Regions from separate parts of the Kitasatospora sp. NPDC085879 genome, predicted to be linked through region 2. Evidence: riboswitches for the same ligand, from Rfam matches in the RefSeq annotation. Region 2 holds a riboswitch; each other region holds the start of a gene.
The links. Region 2 has a riboswitch for cyclic di-AMP ahead of AB0P35_RS22555 (transglycosylase family protein). Riboswitches for the same ligand answer to the same signal wherever they lie in the genome.

Region 1: another riboswitch for cyclic di-AMP. It lies ahead of AB0P35_RS02035 (transglycosylase family protein); the one in region 2 lies ahead of AB0P35_RS22555 (transglycosylase family protein).
Region 3: another riboswitch for cyclic di-AMP. It lies ahead of AB0P35_RS04225 (C40 family peptidase); the one in region 2 lies ahead of AB0P35_RS22555 (transglycosylase family protein).

Annotation. Positions count from the first base shown of each region.
Region 1 covers NZ_JBFBJZ010000002.1:69,959-74,977, reverse strand. The annotation lists gene AB0P35_RS02045 (MFS transporter) at 1-1,008, shown strand, start outside; gene AB0P35_RS02040 (hypothetical protein) at 1,090-1,791, shown strand; cyclic di-AMP (ydaO/yuaA leader) riboswitch at 2,283-2,435, shown strand; gene AB0P35_RS02035 (transglycosylase family protein) at 2,436-3,506, shown strand; gene AB0P35_RS02030 (glycoside hydrolase family 6 protein) at 4,039-5,019, shown strand, end outside.
Region 2 covers NZ_JBFBJZ010000029.1:90,886-95,904, reverse strand. The annotation lists gene AB0P35_RS22560 (hypothetical protein) at 65-2,182, opposite strand; cyclic di-AMP (ydaO/yuaA leader) riboswitch at 2,414-2,642, shown strand; gene AB0P35_RS22555 (transglycosylase family protein) at 2,648-3,847, shown strand; gene AB0P35_RS22550 (hypothetical protein) at 4,026-4,229, shown strand; gene AB0P35_RS22545 (LacI family DNA-binding transcriptional regulator) at 4,349-5,019, opposite strand, start outside.
Region 3 covers NZ_JBFBJZ010000003.1:216,707-221,725, forward strand. The annotation lists gene AB0P35_RS04215 (NYN domain-containing protein) at 1-763, shown strand, start outside; gene AB0P35_RS04220 (NlpC/P60 family protein) at 955-1,983, shown strand; cyclic di-AMP (ydaO/yuaA leader) riboswitch at 2,341-2,528, shown strand; gene AB0P35_RS04225 (C40 family peptidase) at 2,539-3,606, shown strand; gene AB0P35_RS04230 (NlpC/P60 family protein) at 3,846-4,913, shown strand.

The sequences.
Region 1 (5,019 bases), on a different contig from region 2:
ACACTGGCGGTCGGCCTCGGCGGCCTGGCGGGGAACGTCGGCGGCGGACTGACCGCCCAGTTCCTGCCCTGGCCGGCGCTGTTCTGGGCGATGCTCCCGCTCTCCGGGCTGCTCGCCGCGGCCGTGCTGCGCACCGTCCCCGATCTGCCGCGCCACGACTCCACGCCCGACCCGGCCGGCTCGGCCCTGCTCATCGGCGGTACCGCCGCGGTGCTCTACGGCATCATCGAGGGCCCCTCGCACGGCTGGGCCTCGGCTCCCGTCCTGGCCGGATTCGCGGTCGGCGCGGCGCTGCTGACCGCCTTCACCGGGTACGGCCTGGCGGCCCGGCGGCCGCTGATCGATCCGCGGGTGTTCCGCTCCCGGCGGCTGCGGGCCGCCGTTCTGGGCACGGCAGCATCGTTTTTCGGCCTTTTCGCGCTGTTCTTCGTCAACTCGCAGTTCCTGCAGTACGCCAAGGGGTACTCGGCGGCCCGCACCGGCTTCGCCATCGTGCCGCTGACCGTCGGCATGGCCCTGGTGCCGCGGTTCGCCGGGCGGCTGCAGGCCAGGCACGGGGTGCGGCCGGTGGCGGGCGCCGGACTGGCGCTGATCGGGGCCGGTCTGCTCGGTGTCTCCAGCGCCGGGCCCGGCACCCCGTACCCCGTCTACGCGCTGTGGCTGCTGCTGCTCTCGGCCGGTATGGGCCTGTCCGCGCCCGGCCTCACCCACGCGGTGGTCTCCGAACTCCCGCCCGGGCAGGCCGGTCTGGGCGCCGGGCTGAACACCGCGGCGCGGGAGCTCGGCGCGGCCCTCGGGGTCGCCGTGGTCGGCACCGTGCTCGCCTCCCGTACGGGCGGCGGCACCGCCCACGGCCCGGCCGAGTTCACCGCCGGCATGGCCGTCGGCCTGCGGGTGGTCGCCGTCCCCGTGCTGCTCGCCGCCCTCGCCGTCTTCCTCGGCCTGCGCGGCCGACCGGCGGCCGAGCAGGCGGTGCCCGCCCCGGAGCCGGCCGCGAAGGCGGTGTGACGGCCCACCGGGATCCGAGCGAAGCGGCCCGCCCGGGCCCCGCCGGCCGGGGGCGCCGGCGGCTTTGCCACCATGCGGTGCATGACCGTCATCGTCTCCGTGGCGGGCGCCGGCTGCGGCTGCACGCCGCGCCGCGCCTGGTCCGCCTCGCCCGTGCCGGAGTGGGCGGGCGCGGCCGGCACCACCCTCGTCCACTGGCCCGATCCCGACCCCACCGACTCGCCGTACGACGGCCGGGGCATCGTCCCGACCGACCGGCTGCCGGTGGCCGGCGAGCGGCGGATGATCGGCCTGGACGGGCCGCTGCTCGTGGACGGGCCGTTCTGGTGCCTGTTCACCCCGGCCGCGACGGCGGCGAACGGCACGCCCGACCATCCGGAGGAACTGCCGGCGCACGCCCTGGTCCGCTGCACCCCGCTGGCGGTGGCGGACGAACGCCCGGGCGCGGCCTGGGTGCGGGTCTCGGTCGACGAGGTGGTCCGGATCACGGAGGCGCCGGAGCGCTGGGCGCCCTCCTCGGCGGGGTCGATCGCCGGCCTGCTCCCGCCGGACGGCTCCCGGGTGGACCGGATCAGCGTCCGGTGCGGCCCGCTGCGGTACGTGGAGTGGTCCGCCCAGGGCGATCTGGGGCGCCGCGCGGTGCTGCGGGAGGAGGACGGCCGGTCGGTGCTGCTGCTGTACGCGGAGTGCTCCTTCGACGAGGACGACGTGGCGATCGGTCACCGGCCGCTGACCGCGGAGGAGGCCGCGGCGGTGCTGGCCTGCTGGCCCGCCGAGGGGTGAGCGGACAGTCGGCGCCCTCGGCCCGTTCCGACACGAACGAGGGCCGGGGTCGGACCCCGTGGCGGACCCGAACCTTCCACTCCGCCCCGGCGGGGCGATCCGTTCGTGCCGTGATCGTCCGGGCGGGGCACGGCGGCGGACCGCGGCGGGGCGGCAGTCGGCATTTCACCCCACCGACACCGGTCGGCGTCCGCGCATTTTCCCCGGAGGAATTCCCAGGGAATTCCCGGGAATTCGTCCGAGGCTCGCCGTCGCGGACACGTCAGGCCGGTACGGCATCCCCTCCGACCTGCGGCGGCGCCCCGGCGGGCGGTGGCGCACACCGGGGCGGGCGGCCGAAATACGCGCATGTGGCACCGAAGCACTCGTGATGATTGTGTGATGTTCGGGATGCTGGCTTGTTATCGCGGTGACGATCCCTCTAATGTCCACCTCAGCCCGACAGCACGGGCACCCAAGACGCGGCACGCCGAACCCTGCCCACCGCGTCCACCGGGTCACCGACCAGACCTTGGGCAGGGACGGGGGACCCACGTTTCGACGCCGGCCCCACACGGCTAGGGGTGAAGCCGCCTCAGCGCGGCCGGGCCACCTCCCGGTCCGAACCCGACAGCTCACCTCGCAGGCGTGCGGAGAGGGAACTGATGGGTTTCATCGGCTCGGGCCGTCACCGCCGCCCCACCCAGACCGAGCGTGCCGTCGCGGTCGCCGGCGTGGCAGGCGCAGGATTGGCGATCCCCCTGCTCACCGCCACGGGCGCCCACGCCGCCCCGGTCACCACCTGGGACGCCGTCGCCCAGTGCGCCACCGCCGGCAACTGGGGGAAGGCCGCCGGCAACGGCGAGTACGGCGGGCTCCAACTCGACCTCCGCACCTGGGTCGCGTACGGCGGCGACAAGTTCGCCTCCACGCCCGACCGGGCCAGCAAGGAGGAGCAGATCAGCGTCGCCGAGCGGGTCCTCTCGGACCGCGGCGCCAAGGCCTGGGGGCACTGCGCCACCACCGCGGGCCTCACCGGCGAGGGCAAGCCGGAGACGGTCGAGCCGACCGTCCCCACGACCCCGGCTCCGACCACCACCACGCCCGCCGAGCGCGGTGCCTCGGCGCCGGTCTTCACCGGCATGCAGGGCCGGGACGCGAACGGCGTGTACTGGTATCAGGTCGACGGGCAGTGGTACTGGACGACGAGCCAGGAGATCTACGACTACTACACCGGCCCGGCAGCCACCGCCCCCGGTCAGTCGAACTCCACCACGCCGACGCCGGGCCAGGTCCCGACCACGCCCCCCGCGCCGGGCACCGGCACCACCGCGCCGACCGTCCCGGGCGGCACCACGACCACGGCGCCGGGCACCACGGCCCCCGGCACCCCCGCCCCGGACACCACGACGGCACCGACGATCGACCCGATCACCGGCCTGCCGGTCACCCCGGCCCCGTCCACCGGCGCGCCGACGGCGACCGACCCGACCACCGCCCCGACCGGCCCGGCCGCCCCCGCCTCGACGAGCACCGCGACCGAGGCCGCCACGGCCACCCCGGCGCCGCAGCAGACCGAGCCCGCCACCTACACCGTGGCGCCCGGCGACACGCTCTCCGACATCTCCAACAAGAACAAGCTCGGCGGCTGGAAGTCCGTCTACGACGGCAACTCGGGCACCATCGGCCAGGACCCGGACCTCATCAAGCCCGGCCAGGTCCTGAAGATCAAGTAATCGCGGCACCGCACGCGCACAGGCGCCGGCGGCCCCGGGCGACGAGCCCGGGACCGCCGGCGCCGCGCTGTGCCGGGGCGTCAGATCCGGCCGGTGCCGGCACCCGCGGTGTCCACGGCCGCCACGGTGTCCGCGCCGGTCGGGTCGTAGCCGTAGGACGCGACGGTGAAGCCGCCGGTCCTGGTGATGCGGCGGTGGTCGCGCCGAGGTCGTTGCGGAACAGGTCGGCGCAGCCGTCCGTCTCGATGTTCACATCACTGAACACCGGTTGCATCCATGGCCAGACCGCAGCCGCGAACCTGACACCACGTCAATGCTACGGACGCGAGCGGACGGTGACGATAGAGCGGCCCTTGCGCCCGGCCCACGCTTCGTCGCGGTCGGCCCATAGTTCAGCAGGGTGAACGGCCTGCGCGAAGCCTTGACGCCGCGGACGGCTCCGACTAGAACTTCCCTCGCGCTTGGGAGCGCTCCCACGAGCGGCTCGCACCCTCACCCTGCGCAGCCCGCACGCCAGCCCTAGGAGCCGCACGTGTCCCGCCCACGCCGTCGAATCGCGGCCGCGAGCGCAGCCCTCGCCGCCGTCGCAGCGGTCTGCTGCCTGCCCGCGACCGCGACCGCCGCCACCGGCCACGACCGAAGCACCGGCCGCGTCCCCGGTCCCGGCGCCGGCTTCTACGTCGACCTCGACAGCAAGGCCCTGCACCAGGCCGCCGACGACCTGCGGGCCGGCGACTGGGGCAACGCGCTCGCCATGGCGAAGATGGGCTCGTACCCGGTGGCGCAGTGGTTCAACGGCACCGCCACCCCGCAGGAGAGCACCGCCGCGATGGCGAAGCTCCAGTCCAGGGCCGCCCTGCAGCACCAGACCCCGGTGGTCGTGGCGTACAACGTGCCGGGCCGGGACTGCTCGCAGTACTCCGCCGGCGGCGCCTCCAACTCCGCCGAGTACGCCGCCTGGATCGACGGCCTCGCCCGGGGCATCGGCGACCGCGGCACCGTCGTCGTCCTGGAGCCGGACGGCCTCGCCCTCAGCCCCGCCTTCTGCGGCGGCACCGCACAGCAGCAGGCCGACCGGCTGGCCGAGATCAACGGCGCCGTCGACCGGCTCGCCCGGCAGCCGCACGCAGCCGTCTACCTGGACGCCGGGCACAGCGGCTGGCAGTCCACCGGCACCATGGCGAAGCTGCTGGTGGACGGCGGCGTGGAGCGCACCCAGGGCTTCTTCCTCAACGTCTCCAACTACCAGCGCGACGCCGATCTGGTGCGCTACGGCACCCAGGTCGCCAAGTGCACCTGGTACCTGACCCACACCCCGGGCGCGGTGGCCGACGACTGCGCCAACCAGTACTGGCCGCAGGCCGACGCGGACGCCTGGTACACCGCGCGCGTGCCCGCGGACGCGAAGCTGCCGCACTTCGTCGTCGACAGCAGCCGCAACGGCCAGGGGCCCTGGACACCCACCGCGAGCTACCCGGACGCCCAGACCTGGTGCAACCCGCCCGGCCGCGGC
Region 2 (5,019 bases):
CGTTCCGTGTCGCGTTCGCTGCAGCGTTCCCCGTCTCGCCCCTCGCCCGTCCCCCGCCCCGGCCTCAGACCGGCAGCCGCCGGGTCGGTGCCGCGGCGTCGGCGAGCCGGATCGCCGGGACGGAGACCGCCCGGGGCGGGCTGTCCACGGTGGCGGGGGCCGCCACGGCGTTCCACTCCGCCTTGCCCGGGCCCGGCTCCAGCTGGACGGCCTGCCGCTCGCCGGCCTTGCGGAGGACGATCCGGGCCGGGCGGGGGGACTGCGGGTCCAGCCAGACCTCGTTGCCGCCGAAGGAGCAGTCCAGCACGGCGATGTCGTCCGGCTGGCCGTCCGGGGTGGCGCGGAAGGCCACCCCGGCCTTGCGGTAGCCCGTCATCCGGCTCCGACTGATCGTCACCGTGCCGCCGGCGAGCTGGTGTTTGGCCGTGGCGACCGCGTAGTCGGACTGCCCTGCCGCGTCGATCAGCAGGCCGTCGAAGACGGTGCCCTTCTCCCGGCCGAGCGCGTGCACGGCCACTCCCCCGGCGCCGTTGCCGTACAGCACACCGCCGTTGTAGTCGAAGTCGTTGAGATAGGCGCCGTGCTCGACGCCCCAGCCGCCGTTGTGGTAGGCGACGAAGCGCTCCAGGGTGTGGTGGTGACGGGCGTTCAGCCAGACGAAGATGCCGTTCTGCAGGTTGTTGTGGGCCAGGCAGCGCTCGAAGGTCCAGACGCCCTCGCTGGTCTCCGGCCACTCGTAGCCGGAGGCGCCGGTGGCGCCCTGGACGCCGACGGCCACGCAGTCGCGGGCGGTGCCGCCGGTGCCGGCGCCGAGTGCGAAGCCGGTGAGCCGGTAGCCGCGCGGGGCGGGCTCGTAGACCGTGCGGGAGGCCACGCAGGACTCGTAGGTGATGTCGTCCGAGGGTGCCTGCGGGGTCCGGGTGTCCGGCGGGCCGTCCCACCAGTAGGCGTCCTCCCAGGTGTCGTGGCTGATGCAGCTGCGGAAGGTGATGCCGTGGCTGGCGTGCGGGACGAAGGCGTGGCTGCCGCAGTCACGGACCACCACGCCCTCCACGACGGTGCCGCGGGAGGTGTCGCCGAGCATGTGGAAGTGCAGCCCGTACCGGCCGAGGACGGGCTCGGTCACCGGGGCGCCGTTCCAGGTCTCCTTGCCGGCCCGGCGCGGGCCGAGCCAGCGCAGCGCCGCGTGCCGGACATCGGCCCGCCGCGAGCTGGTCAGGTGGACGTGGGCGCGACCCCGGGGGGTGCCCTCGACCCGTACGCTGCGGGTCAGGTTGAGCACCTCGGCGCCGACGGCGACCCCGCCGCCGGCCGAGACGCGCGGGTGCGCGTGGGCCAGGGGTGCGCTCAGCACGACGGTCCTGCCGTCGACCCGTCTGATCGTGCACAGATCGTATCGGGTGGAGAATTCGTCCTCGCTCGGGGGTCCGGTCGGAGTGACGGCCAGCTCGTCGCCCGACTGCCAGCCGGTGGGCGGCTCGGCCAGGCTCAGCTCGGTGTCGCCGGCCTTGAGCGCGGTCGCCGCGCGAGCCCAGGCGGTCTTGGCGGCGCCGTCCAGCCGGAGGTAGCCGGTGCCGGTCACCCAGAGCCCGGTGTCCCCCTCCACCATCGTCATGCCGCCGCCCCGGAACGTTCGTTCGTCCACGGATGGAAATCGCAGGGTGTGCACGGCACCCTCCGCCGGAGCCAGCGCCAGGGTGCCGCGGACCTCGACGCCGCCCGCCGAGGAGAGCGTGAGGCTGCGCTCCGGCGCGAAGACCAGCGAACCGCCCGGCTCGACCAGCAGCGAGCCGACCGTCGCGTCGGCGTCCAGCAGGACGCGGTCGGCGATCCGCACGGCGCCCTTCGGGCCCGGGACGGCGCCGCCCCAGCCGGCCGGGTCGGACCAGCGGCGGCCCGTCAGATCGACCGGGGAGGGCGAGGGGTCGACCGGGGTCGGGGCGGCGTGCGTGTGCCCGGCAGAGGCCCCGCCAGGGCCCTCGGAGGGCGTGGCACCGAACGCGCCGGGATGCGCCTCGGAGGCGAGCGACCGGCGGGCCCATTCGCCGCCGGCCGCCGCGACCGCCGCGGTGGAGATCCCGATCCAGAGCAGCACCCGGCGCCGGCCCACCCGGCGGTGCGGGACCGGCCTCCGCGACATCCCGTCGGTCTCCGCCTCGCGGCGCCCGTCGCGCTCGTCCATGACCGGTCGACCCCTCCCCCGGGTCGCCGCCCGGCCCCCGCTGCCTGAAGCATAAACAAGCCGGTTTTCCCGGACGGGATTTGCACGAAAGCGGCGAAAGTCGATCACGGGGATATCAAGGAATCGATCATGAATTACGCCAAGATCACCTGTGACCGGCATCACACATGTTTGCGGTTTGAACTTAACTCTGTCTAATGTCCTCCCACGTTCGTGGTCACACGGACCCAGTTGGCCCGAACGCCGAGTCCTGCCGGCGGTCCGACTGGCAAGCGAAACGCACTTCGGCAGGGGCGGGGGAACCAGGTAAGTCGCCCGGGAGCGGTCCAGCGCCGCTCCCCGGCTTGGGGTGAAGCCGCGCGCGCGGAAACGGCGAGAGATCGCCGGAATCCGTGCGTGCGGCCGGGCAACTCCAGCCCGAATCCGACAGCTCACCTCGCAGGCGTGGGAGAGGAACGCTGCTTCATGCTGTCCATCAACTCCAAGCGCGGCCGACGCATTCTCGCCACCACCGGCGTCGTCGGCATCGGCCTCACCATCCCGTCGCTGGCCGTCGGCAGCGCCTCCGCCGCCTCGGTCTCCACCTGGGACAAGGTCGCCCAGTGCGAGTCCTCCGGCGACTGGCACATCAACACCGGCAACGGCTTCTACGGTGGCCTCCAGTTCACCAACAGCACCTGGTCCTCCTTCGGCGGCGGCAGCTACGCCTCCCGCGCCGACCTGGCCACCAAGGACCAGCAGATCGCCATCGCCGAGAAGGTCCTCGCCGTCCAGGGCCCCGGCGCCTGGCCCGTCTGCTCCGTCAAGGCCGGTCTGACCAAGGGTGGTCCGGCCCCCGAGATCAACCCCGGCGGCTCGGCCTCCACCACCGCCCCGGCGGCCTCCACCGGCAGCAGCACCGCCGCCAAGCCGGCCGCTCCGGCCGCCCCGGCCGCCTCCACCGGCAGCGGCTCGACCGCCTCCGCCGGCACCTCCCAGGACGGCAAGGCCTGGCAGGGCAAGAAGTCCTGGCAGGGCAACCGCTCCCACGGCGCCACCTACACCGTGCGGGCCGGCGACTGGCTGTCGACCATCGCGGAGCGCAACCACGTCCAGGGTGGCTGGCAGAAGCTCTACGAGATCAACAAGTCGGTCCTGACCAGCGGTCCGCACACCATCTACCCGGGCCAGAAGCTGTCCCTGGGCACCGGTGCGCAGCACGCCCAGGCCGCCCAGGCCGCTCCGGCCGCCGCCCAGCCGGCCGCCAAGCCCGCCACCACGGCGGTCAAGGCGAGCACCACCACCCCGGCCGCGCAGACCGCCACCGGCTCCAAGGCCGCCGCGGTCAACTTCGCGCTCTCCAAGGTGGGCCAGGCCTACATCTACGGCGGCACCGGCAACGGCGGCTGGGACTGCTCCGGGCTGACCCAGGCCGCGCTGCGCGCCGCGGGCATCTCCGTCCCGCGCGTCGCCGCCGACCAGGCCGACTACTCCACCCGCGTCTCGCTGGACAGCCTGCAGCCGGGCGACCTGCTGTTCTGGTCCAGCAACGGTGCCAACTCCGGTGTGCACCACGTCGCCATGTACATCGGTGACGGCAAGTACGTCGAGGCCGCCAACCCGAGCGCCGGTGTCCGCGTCCAGACGATCGCCAACTGGGCGCCGGACTTCGCCGGCCGGGTCTGATCCCGGCTCGGTGCCGGCGTCCCGCACGCCGGCATCCCCGCGCCCGTCGGCCGTACACGGGTCCCACGGCCCGGGCGCTCCTCTCCCCTCCGATGCCCCGGAGCGGCCTCCCGCCGCTCCGGGGCATCGGCCTGCCCGCGCGGATAGGCTGACGCTCCCACGGAGTTGAGGAGTCGCCATGGCAGCGAAGGTCACCGTCACGCTGGACGCCGATCTGGCGATCGAGGTCATGCTGGCCGCCGGGGCGGGCAACCCGCAGGACGCGGTCGAGCTCATCGTCCGCGACTACCTGGCCCGCAGCCGGCGCACCGAGGCCCGCACCGGGGACGCCGCCGACGCCGAACGCACCGCCCGCCCGCACCGCACCGTCGAGGAGGGCTGACCGGACCGCCGCCCGGGGGCGTCGGGGACACCGGGCCCCGGGAACGCCTGCGGCCCCGGAGAGAGAGCTCTCCGGGGCCGCAGCCGTGTGCCTCCGGCCATGGGCCGGGTGGCGGGGTGTCAGCGCACGCTGGCGCCGGTGGAGCCGCGCATCACGAGCTCCGGCTGGAACATGAACTCCGCGCGCTGCGCGGGGTTGCCGCCGACCTCCTCCAGCAGGGCGTCCACCGCGGCGGTGGCCATCGCCTCGACCGGCTGGCGGATCGTGGTCAGCGGCGGCTCGGTGAACGCTATCAGCGGCGAGTCGTCGAACCCGACCACCGAGACGTCCTGCGGCACGGAGAGCCCGCGCTGCCGGGCGGCCCGGATCGCGCCGAGCGCCATCATGTCGCTCCCGCAGACGATCGCGGTGGCGCCCTTGTCGAGCAGCGCGCCGGCCGCGGCGTGCCCGCCCTCCACGCTGAACAGCGTGTGGTGGACCCAGCCGTCGGCCTCCTCCGCGGTCAGCCCGAGGAGTTCCTGGACGGCCGCCCGGAAGCCCTCGATCTTGCGGAGCACCGGCACGTACCGCTTCTGGCCGACCGCGAGGCCGATCTTGGTGTGGCCGAGCTCGACCAGGTGCTGGACGGCCATCCACATCGCGGCCCGGTCGTCCGGCGAGATGAACGGCGCGGCGATCCGCTCGCTGTAGCCGTTGATCATCACGAACGGCACCTGCCGGCCGATCAGCTTGTTGTACCGCTCGTGGTCGGCCGTGGTGTCGGCGTGCAGGCCGGAGACGAAGACGATGC
Region 3 (5,019 bases), on a different contig from region 2:
CCGCCGGGCACAGGCGGAGGCCCGCAAACTGCAGACGGAGCTGGACGCGGCGCGCGCCGCGGCGGCGGCCGAACGCAGTGCGGCGGACGGCGAGGCGCGCCGGCTGCGGCACCGGATCACCGAGCTGGAGACGGCCGCCGAGGCCGGCCGGCGGTCGGCGCGCGAGGGCCGCAGCGTGGAGGACATGCGGCTGCGGCTGCTGCTCGACACGGTGCTCCAGTCGGCGCAGGGGCTGCAGCGGGAGCTGGCGCTGCCGGTGGCCCAGCTGCGGCCGGCCGACCTGGTGGACGCGGTCGAGCCGGGCTCGGCCAACCCGCACGACGTGGCGCGGCGCGGCCTGGCGGAGGACGACCCGGCACTGCTCGACCAGCTGCTGGCGATCCCTCAGGTGCACCTGGTGGTCGACGGCTACAACGTGACCAAGACCGGGTACCCGACGCTGCCGCTGGAGCAGCAGCGGATGCGGCTGCTGGGCGGTCTGGCCATGCTGGCGCAGCGCACCCAGGCCGAGGTGACCTGCGTCTTCGACGGCCAGGACCTGGACGTCCCGGTGATCATGGCGCCGCCGCGCGGGGTGCGGGTGCGCTTCAGCCGCACGGGGGAGACCGCGGACGAGCTGATCCGCCGCCTGGTGCGGGCCGAGCCGCAGGGCCGGCCGGTGGTGGTGGTCTCCACGGATCGCGAGGTCGCGGACGGCGTGCGGAAGGCGGGTGCGCGTCCGGTCGCGTCGATTCTGCTGCTCAACCGGCTCGCCCGGCCCTGACGGTCGGTCGGCCCCCGGCGCGGGCCGGGTGGCGGGCTTGTGGCGGGGTGGTGAAATCGTGGCCTCTGCGCCAAGTTCGCCCAACTCGGGAGTGGCGCCGGGGACGGATCTTCACTAGGGTCTGGCGTCAAACCTATTTTCCGGACGTCCACTCGATCGGGTGAGTCCAGCAGGAAGAAGGAGCTAGACCCTTGGCCTCCCACCGCCGTCCCAAGCAGCCGAGCCGCGCACGGGTATCCGTGCTCACCGCTGCCGCCGCGACCGCGGTCGCCCTCTCCGCGCAGGCCAGCGCGCACGCCGCACCGGCCAAGCCGAGCAAGGACGAGGTCAAGGTCCAGGTCGACAAGCTGCTCGAGGAGCAGGAGCAGGCGGCCGAGAAGTACAACGGCGCCAAGGAGCGGGCCGACCAGCTCCGCAAGCAGGCCGACCAGCTGCAGGACCAGATCGCCCGTAGCCAGGAGCAGCTCTCCCAGGTGGCGTCCGGCCTGTCCGCGGTGGCGGCCGACCAGTACCGCACCGGCGGCGTCGACCCGACGGTCGCGCTGATGCTCTCCTCGAACCCGGACAACTACCTCGAGAAGGCGTCCAGCAACGAGCAGGCCACCGACACCCAGGCCTCCACGCTGAAGGGTCTTCGGGACCAGCAGCGCCGGCTGGACCAGCAGAAGCAGGAGGCCGCCGCCATCCTCGCCGAGCTGGACCGCTCCACCCAGGTGCTGAACGACTCCAAGGCGGACGTCCAGAAGAAGCTCGCCGAGGCGCAGCGCCTGCTGAGCACCCTGACGGCCGCCGAGCGCGCCGCGATCCTGGGCACCGACCGCGCCTCGCGCGACGCCAGCCGCTTCGACCTGACCAACCTGCCGCCGGCCGCCGGCTACGCCGCGGTCGCGGTCGAGGCTGCGATGGGCAAGCGCGGCACCCCGTACGTGTGGGGCGCCACCGGCCCGAACTCCTTCGACTGCTCCGGTCTGATGGTGTGGGCGTACGCCAAGGCCGGCGTGTCGCTGCCGCGTACCTCACAGTCGCAGGCCAGCGTCGGCACCCGCGTCCCCTCTCTGGCCGCCGCCCAGCCGGGTGACCTTGTCATCTACTACTCGGACGCGCACCACGTCGGGATGTACATCGGCAACGGCCTCGTCGTCCACGCCCCGCGGACCGGCGACGTGGTGAAGGTGATGGACGCGGACATCCTGCCGATCAAGACGATCCGCCGCGTCTGACCATCCAGTAGCAATTCGGACATAAGCCTCACCTGCGGCGTTTCTGATGCCGCATGACACGCCCGGGCGTGTCGTGATCACTGTGTGATCTGCGACACGCCCGGGCGTCGTGTTTGTCCGTCCCGGGGTGACATCTCGTCAGCCGAGCGTGGATTCTCGGTCACTGGCGGTCGTGCTCACATTTTCACGACAACATTTCCCCGTCGATTTTCTGACAACGATTTGAACGGATCACGGATCGGTTACTAGGGTCGTCCCCACGGACCGCCGCACAGTGATCGCCCGACCCGGGTGACGGTGGTGGTCGCCGCCGAGTCCGCGACGCAGCTGGACGGTTCCGACCGTCCACGGGGAACCCCTGCGGGGGTGCTGTCGAACGGAGCCGGGGAACCACGTTTCCCCCGGGGTGAATCGGCGTCAGGTCGGCCGCGCCGGCCGGGCCGCGGGAAGCCGCGACCGGGCAGGGGCGGGCGTGAGGCGTCGTAGGGCAATGCTTCCGGCCCGAACCCGTCAGCTCACCCGGTAGGCGGTGTGAGGAAGAAGGAGTCCGCCTTCGTGGCGTCCCATCGTCGTCCCAAGCCCGTCGGCCGTACCCGCGCATCGATCCTGACTGCGGCAGCCGCCACCGCGGTGGCACTCTCCTCGCAGACCGGTGCGCACGCCGACCCGGCACCCACCAAGGAGCAGGTCGCGGCCCAGGTCGACCAGCTCAACGATCAGGCCGAAGCGGCCAACGAGCAGTACCTCGCGGCCGAGCAGAAGCAGCAGGAGCTGCAGAAGCAGGTCACCACGCTCCAGGACCAGGTCGCGCGTCAGCAGGACCAGGTCAGCGGCGTCCAGGGCCGCCTCGCCGAGGTCGCCGCCCAGCAGTACCGCGACGGCGGCATCTCGCCCACCGTCAAGCTGATGCTCTCCAGCAACCCGGGCGAGTTCCTCGGCCAGGCCGGCGCGGTCAGCCGGATGAGCGCGACCCAGGCCGACACCCTGAAGTCCTTCAAGGCCGAGCAGGCCAAGCTGGACGGCCAGAAGGCCGAGGCCGAGCACAAGCTCGCCGAGCTGGACACCAGCACCCGCGCGCTCAAGGCCAAGAAGGAGGACTTCCAGGGCAAGCTGGCCAAGGCCCAGTCCCTGCTGAACTCCCTCACCCAGAAGGAGAAGGACGAGCTCGCCGCCGCGGAGCAGCGTGCCGCGGACGCCGCGCGCACGTCCGCCGACCGGGCCTCGCGGGACACCACCCGTCCCGACCTCGGCAGTGTCGACCTGCCGTCGGGTACGTACACCGCCAAGGCGATCGCGGCCGTCAAGTCCGCACTGGGCGCCCCGTACGTGTACGGCGCGACAGGCCCGAGCACCTTCGACTGCTCCGGTCTGATGCAGTGGGCGTACGGCAAGGCGGGCGTCTCCATCCCGCGCACCTCGCAGTCGCAGGCCGGCGCCGGCACCAACATCGGCACCAACATCGCCAACGCCAAGCCCGGTGACCTGGTCATCTACTACAGCGACCGGCACCACGTCGGCATGTACGTGGGCGGCGGGCAGGTGATCCACGCGCCGCACACCGGTGCGGTCGTCCGCTACGTCGCGGCCACCGCCATGCCGATCTCGGCGATCATCCGGGTGTGACGACCCGTCCGGCGGACTCGTGCGGGCCCGGCTCCCACCACGGGGGCCGGGCCCGCGGTCGTCGCTGCCCGCCCGCCATGCTCGCCATAATGTCCGATTAGCGGTCAGATATTCGATGATGGATGGGTTTGGACTAGATCGGTGTGACTCGCTAACGTCTGCCCCCGGATGTCCGCGAGGACGGCCGCCCGACCGGGGCGGCGGCGGCCGTCCGGCCGCAGGAACGGAGCCGCCGCCGCATGTCCGCGCACCGACGCCCCCAACTGCCGGGCGGTCACACCCTCGCCCGGGCCCTGCTGCTCACGGCCGCGGCGACCACGGCCGTCGGCGTCACCGTCGGCACGGGCGCGTACGCCACCCCCGCGGCGCCCGCCGACCCGTCCTGGCGGACCGCCGACGTCAGGGCCAAGGTCGACCGGCTCTACGAGGAGGCCGAGCAGGCCAGCGAGCGGGCGAACGCCGCCGCGGAGGACCAGAAGCGCCTGCAGACCGAGGCCGGCCAGCTGCAGGACCAGATCGCCGCCGGCCAGGACCAGCTCAACGGCCTCTACACCGACCTCGCCACCGCCGCCGCCGCGCAGTACCGCGACGGCGGGCTCGACCCGGCCTTCCGCCTGATGCTGGAGTCCGACCCGGCCGGCTACCTCACCCGGGCCCGCGCCCTCGACCAGGCCGCCACCCGGCAGAGCGACACCCTGCGCCAGGTGCTCGACCGCCAGCGCAGGATCGACCAGCGCCGCGCCGAGGCCGGCGCCAAGCTCGCCGAGCTGGAGGACGTCCGCCGCTCCCTCGCCGGCCACAAGGACGAGGTCCGCCGCCGGCTCGGCGACGCCCAGCGCCTGCTCGGCGGCCTCACCACCGCCGAGCGCGTCCGGCTGGCCACCGCCGACGCCGCCGACGCGGCCCGCCGCGCGGCCCGCGGCGCCGACCGCCTCGACCTCGGCGACCAGCCGCCCTCCTCCGACCGCGCGGCCGCCGCCCTGGCCGCCGCGATCAGCAAGATCGGATCACCGTACGTCTACGGATCGACCGGCCCTCGTGCCTTCGACTGCTCCGGTCTGATGTACTGGAGCTGGCGGCAGGCCGGAGTCACCCTGCCGCGCACCTCGCAGGCGCAGGCATACGCGGGGCGGCGAGTCAGCCTCTCCGAGGCGCGACCGGGAGACCTGGTGATCTTCTTCAAGGACATGCACCACGTCGGCATGTACGCCGGCGGCGGCGTCGTCGTGCATGCCCCCTACCCCGGCGCCCGGGTCCGCTACGAGAACGTCAGCGCCATGCCCGTCAGCGGGGTGGTGCGGGTCTGAGCACCTTCCACCGGCAGCCCGGCCCGTCCGGCGGGGAGGCCGAACCCCTGGTCACCGACCTGCCCCGGCCCACCGGGGCGGGCCGCGCCGTCCTGCCGGCCGGCGG